One region of the Blautia sp. MCC283 genome, then DNA from elsewhere that is predicted to be linked to it. Evidence: riboswitches for the same ligand, from Rfam matches in the RefSeq annotation. Region 1 holds a riboswitch; the other holds the start of a gene.

Region 1 (3,181 bases):
GAAGCATTATCCGCTGCCATCTGCAGATGCCGTGCACTCTCCACCTTTGTCTCTGTGATATCCCGCAGAAAGATCATGGCATATTCTGAATCCTCTATCTCGCCGCGTATGATCACATTACGGACCCATCGTTCTTCTCCATTCAGAGTGATACGGCACTCCAAAGCCAATTCGGTTTCCAGACCCTTCAGCCTTTCTGCAATATAACCACGGTCGTAAAAAGAGGATACCGCCTTCTTATCTTTCTCCACAACATAGGAATCCACAAAATGCCGAATCAGTTCATCCCATGTATGACTCTGTTCAAAGACGGTCATCAGGGACGGCTCAACCTTAAAGGTATCAAAAGTATTCGCTTCCAGATTCACATAATACTCGCACAGATCTGCTTTTGTAAAAGCCCGGTGGAAAGCAGCAGATTTTTGTGCCTGCATGATTTCTTTTTTCTCCCCATCAATGTTAATAAAAATCCCGGCAATCCTGCTGGCAGAACCATCCAGACGGCGTATTACTTCTGCCGATGCCCGAAACCACTGGTATTGATTATCCTTCATTCTCATACGATACTCTACCTGGTATTTTATCTGGTTCGTCTTATCCTTAATTGCCGCCTGAAGCTGCACCATTACTCTTTCTTTATCCTGTGGATGCAGAAGATCTGACCAGGATTCCAGTTTATTCGGAAAGTCCAGAGTGTCATGATAGCCAAGCATTTTTCGGAATTCATGACTCCAGTTTGCATTCACAATCTCACTGTTTTCGTCACAGTCAAAATACCAGAAGCCGGAACAGATAGCCTCATTGAGCAGTGCCAGATTTACATGATCCCAGTTGACCTGTACAGACATAACCCAGATCTGTCTGCCCGCCTCATCTGTCGCATCTTCTTTATAAAGCCGTACATTATTCACTGTACCGTCTGCTGTAAGGATCTGTGATTCCCCTGCTCCGTGAAGCTGCAAAAAACGATCTCGATCCAGTATATCTTCCTCGCCATAAAAGAAATTTTTCAATGAGCCGTTTGTCTGCTTCATAAAAGAGTCGAATGTATATCCTGTACTATGTAACAGCAGATTGCTCACAGATAAAACAGACAGGTTTTGGTCATAATATCCTGTCATTATGCCTACCCCGCCATTATTTTCCAGTGTTTTCTGTACTGCCTGTGACATGGCCTGTGTCTGTCCTGGTACAGTCTCACCTAAGGAATATATTTTGTCCTCATAATTTTTCATTTTATAAAAATCCTCTCTCCGTCTTATGCCTTCTTCACCCTGCTTTTATCTGTATACAGAAAACCTGTCCCTGCCAGTTTTGTTACCCATTTTTGCATACAAAAAGGACACTTGCCAAAATCTGCCAGTGTCCCTATTATATTTTTTTAAATCACACATCTATATAGTATAAAAGGTATCGGAATCTCTTCTGTTCAAACATCTTTTCCATATATTATGTTGATATGGAAACAGTGGCAACCGGCTGACATGGTCAAGCTTTCTGACTTTAGTCCCTTCTGGCTTTGCGCCCCTGCCTTTCAACAGGTTTGCCTTTAAAATAATTTTCATTTTTCCCAAAATAAAAATACCATGAAGTTTTTTACACGTCAATAATATTGGATAGAAAATCTGTATATTTTTTTATCTTGGTATAGTTGTATAAGTAGTCAATTACATTTAATACATTCCGTTCAACATTTTTTTGATATTTTTTCTTTTCCCCCCACTGTAAAACAGCCTCTGAGCGTTTCGTTATATAGAGGGATACAAATAAGAGCAAGATCCACCCATGTTTAACAGTATTGCCGTTTGGCATCCTGTTCTCCTATGGGATTTATCTTGATGGGGATCTCCCCATACCCTCTCAATAACAGACGTTTCACTTGTCTGTTGGTTCCACCTGAAAGTGTTCACAGCACTATTTCTAATATCGGAAGGGACAGCCGATATTGAAATACGTGGACTCCCGGAGGGAGGAATAGTCTCAGTGGAAGGAGGAGTATGAGAACAGAAAACAAAGATAAAGAACTGAATCACAGACATTTTATAGGATTACGTCTTACCGATGGAATTGAATCCATACACTCTATGATTACTGAAACTTTATTTCTTTTCATCAAGCAAAATAACACCTTGCGCCGGATTTTTATCAATTGCACCAACTATCTCATGTGGAACATATGGCTCTTCAAGATATGCAAGGTCTTCGGCAGTTAATTTAATGTCAAATGCTCCGGCTGAATCATCCAGATACTGCGTTTTGGTTGCCCCAATAATAGGCGATAGAATTCCCTTTGCCCACTGCCATGCAATGGCTATCTGGGACATTTTGCAGTTATACTTTTCGGCAAGCTCCGCTACACGTTTAACTATCTGTATGATATCCATACATGGCAGATGCACCAAGTGCCCTGACCTTTCCTGCTTTTACCAGATCGTGCAGTGCCTCCATAGTTTCTTCAATTGGTGTATCATAGTCAAATCTATGGATGATATATAAATCAAGATAGTCGGTTCCAAGACGTGACAGAGTTCCATCTATTTCCCTCATGATTGCCTGTCTTGATAAACGACCTTCATTAAAATATACCTTGGATGCAATCACAACCTGATTTCTCGCTACATTTTTCTTCAATGCTTTACCTAAATATTCCTCACTTGTTCCTGCTGAATATCCATTTGCTGTATCAAAAAAGTTATATCCCAAATCAAGTGCATGTTTGATAACATTCTCACTTTCAGCTTCATCCAACGTCCAGTCATGCATGGTTCCAGCTTTCCCAAAACTCATGCAGCCCACACATAATTTTGACACTTCTATATCTGTATTTCCGAGTTTACCGTATTCCATAGTGCTCTCCTTATCTTAATCCAGCGTACTCTTTCTCCGATACCGCCTCACACCACTCATTGGAACAATCCACTCCCGGCACCTCAATTGCCAGATGGGAAAACCATTCATCCGGAGCGGCCCCATGCCAGTGCTTTACATCTACCGGAATGTTAATACAGTCACCCGGTTTCATTTCTACCGCATCCCTGCCTTCTTCCTGATAAAACCCTCGGCCGGCTACACATACTAAGATCTGCCCGCCACCGCTTTTTGCATGATGAATATGCCAATTATTCCTGCATCCGGGTTCAAATGTCACGTTGAAAATGCCAACCTGAGAAGTGGAAATCGG
Region 2 (3,181 bases), on a different contig from region 1:
CAGGCCATGTGGGAGTATCGGGACACAGGCTCCGGCTACATAAATCTGTGGGAACAGCTTTCTCTGGAAAAATATCTCCGACCGTCTTCCAGCGACTATAAAGAAAACAGGAGGCAAATCCTTTCCCTGTTAAAGAAAATGGAATCCTATCACAGTATCAGGGATTTTCTTAATGATCTTGTACTGAATGGCATGGAACCGGAAAAAGATGCGGTTTCCGGAGAATCTGTAAAACTGATGACGCTCCATGCCTCCAAAGGGCTGGAATTCGATTACGTATTTATCATTGGTGTAAATGATGGGCTGATTCCCTTAAATAGCCGTGATGCTTCTACAGAAGAGGAAGAGAGGAGACTGTTTTATGTGGGAATGACAAGAGCAAGGAAATTCCTGGAATTATCTTTTTACATCAATCCCGGAACTGCGCGGGTATTTCCAGGTCCAGGTCGCTACCTTTCCAGTCTTCCGGAGAAATATCTTGCCCATCCGGCAGATGCCACAAGAGATACAAAAGAAGCTGCCCGGCACCTTCAGGACCTGAAAAAGATGATCCTGGAAGAAAAACTCCGAAAATTGGAAACACCGAAAGAATATGCCAGATCCCAGGAACAGGAAACTTCTTTATCCCCAGATGAAAAGACAGCATTGCCGGAAAATATCCCACCAGAAACACCAAAACAACTTGTAGAACATCCCAAATACGGCCGCGGGTCCATTATCTCCGAAACCGAAGATACCATTGTGATACAATTTGATGATTACGGCGAAAAAGAAATGCTAAAAGCCTTTTCACAGCTGAAAAAAATTCCAAACAATATTCCCGTATAAATATACACTAAAATTATTAAAAAAATAAACACGGGCAAAGCAGCCGAAAGACTGTGGCGCAAAGCTATAGGGCCTGTAAAATGGCAGCCAGTTGCATAATTCAAAAGCACTATAGTTCTCTCTGTCTGAACATGGTGCTTTTTTTATTTTACCCCGTGGAGAGGAAATGGTGATGCAGATGGTGCACTTCTGATGTCCTATACGGCTCAGAAGCTGGCATGAACGGATATATACCAAAACCGGTAAGTATCAAGGATATCACAAGGAGATTAAACGGAAATATCGTGTAAAAAACAACGAAGAACTGGATGGCGCAATTTACGAAATGCTGCAACTGCTTGGAAAATGCAGTGGTGCCGATCGAGTATATATTTTTGATAAAAAAGAAAAGAACCGAAAAGAATACTTCTGTCTTCAGTATGAATGGAAAAATGAGGACGACATATTAGAAAAAGAACAGTTATTTTCAGAAATCACGGTAGAGGATATTCCACATTGGACAGACGAACTGAAAAAAGGATTGACGATCCAGGTTACAGATTGTGAAGAACTTTCTCCTATGGAACAGGAATACAACCTGATGAAGAAACATCACACATATTCCCGCGTCCTCGCACCTATTTTCAGCAGAGACCATTTAAGCGGATTTATCGGAATGGATCATTTTTATAAAGGAATCTCAGAACTGTTTATTCATCAGCTTGCGTTCGTAGGTGCTCATCTGAATACAGCCAGGGAAAATCTCCGCATGTTTACGCTTCTGGGAAAAAATCTTGAAAGCATGGAAAAAGAACGTCAGATCCTGAATGTTCTCTGTGAGGACTGTACTTCTGTATATAAAGTCAATCTTCTGGATGATACTGCCGAAGTTGTAAAACTGGAACAGGGTGCCAACGCTCCGAAGATTCCGAAAAGCAGAGAAAAAATCATACTTTGTTACTCAAAAGAACTGAAATACTATTATGATCATTTTGTCATAAAAGAATCCGCGCCGGATTTTTTGGAGACATTTGACTGTCAGAATCTGATAGGCGAGCTTAAAACCAGGGATAAGATCAGCCGCAGATATCAGTCCCGGGAAAATGCCAACAGGCATCAGTATTTTGAAATCAGAGCCACCAGACTTCCTTCTTCAACGGATTTTCCGGTTCTGATCGCTTTTCGTCATGTAGATGAGATCATAAAGGAGGAGCGAAATCATCAGAGAGAGCTGGAAGATTCTCTGGCAGAAGTGAAAATGAACAATGAGATCATATCCGCCATCAGTAAGATCTACTACATGATCTACCGGATCGACCTTCAGGATTTTTATTATGAGGAGATTACCGGCGGCAGTGAAAATCACCGTTTTACAGGAATGAAGGGAACCGCAGCTGCCCATATCACCAGTGATAGCAGCGAAAAAGTCGCGTCCAAATACAGGGCCATGGTAAAACAGTTTTATGACCTCTCCACTCTGAAAAAACGTCTGGAAAAAGAGGAGTCCATTGCAGTTGACTACCTTGCCACAGATAACAACTGGCATCTGGCCAGGTTTATTGTCCAGTCAAGAGCGGAAGATGGAACAGCCAGACAGGTTCTGCTTGTGATCCGCGTGATCAGTGAGGAAAAAAGGCGGGAAAAATATCTCATAGATGCGGTAGAAGAGGCCAACCGTGCCAATGAGGCAAAATCAGAGTTCCTTTCCAGAATGTCCCATGACATCCGGACTCCTATGAATGCCATTATGGGATTTACCAGAGTTGCAAGAAACCATCTCCATGAACCGGACAAAATACTGGACTGTCTGGATAAGATCAACTTAAGTGGAAGTAATCTGCAGCAGCTGATCAATGATGTCCTGGATATCTCCAGGATCGAAAGTGGGGAATTTCGCATTGATTCTGAGCCAGTAAAACTGTCTGAATTATGTAAACTTTACGAACAGAATATCCGTGGAACAGCAGAAGATAAGAACCAGAAATTTATCTGTAACCGACATGACATTATTTATGATACCGTGCTGTCTGACCGTCTGCGGATCGGTCAGATTTACATGAACCTGTTATCCAATGCAGTGAAGTATACTCCTGAGGGAGGAATGGTTGAACTGGAAGTTTATGAGGAACCATTTCCGGATAAAGATAAGATCCGCCTGGTTTCCATTGTCCGGGATAACGGGATTGGAATGAGCGAAAAATTCATGAAAGAAATGTATTCTCAGTTTTCCAGAGCAATTGATACAAGAGTGAATAAAGTACAGGGAAGCGGCCTGGGCCTTGCTATTGTAAAAAAGATCGTCGACCAGATGAACGGAACCATTGAAGCAACAAGCAGACTCCACGAGGGAACCACTTTCCGTGTGACTCTGGAT

What was found. Region 1 has a riboswitch for cyclic di-GMP ahead of GPK81_RS01780 (hybrid sensor histidine kinase/response regulator). Riboswitches for the same ligand answer to the same signal wherever they lie in the genome.
Region 2: linked by a shared signal. The riboswitch ahead of GPK81_RS04220 (hybrid sensor histidine kinase/response regulator) and the one ahead of GPK81_RS01780 (hybrid sensor histidine kinase/response regulator) in region 1 are both predicted to bind cyclic di-GMP.

What each region holds. Positions count from the first base shown of each region.
Region 1 is NZ_WQQB01000005.1:106,950-110,130, forward strand. It holds gene GPK81_RS01780 (hybrid sensor histidine kinase/response regulator) at 1-1,235, opposite strand, end outside; cyclic di-GMP riboswitch class I at 1,468-1,558, opposite strand; partial or broken gene GPK81_RS18410 (aldo/keto reductase) at 2,100-2,847, opposite strand; gene GPK81_RS01790 (carboxymuconolactone decarboxylase family protein) at 2,858-3,181, opposite strand, start outside.
Region 2 is NZ_WQQB01000014.1:557-3,737, reverse strand. It holds gene GPK81_RS04225 (ATP-dependent helicase) at 1-828, shown strand, start outside; cyclic di-GMP riboswitch class I at 852-927, shown strand; gene GPK81_RS04220 (hybrid sensor histidine kinase/response regulator) at 1,154-3,181, shown strand, end outside.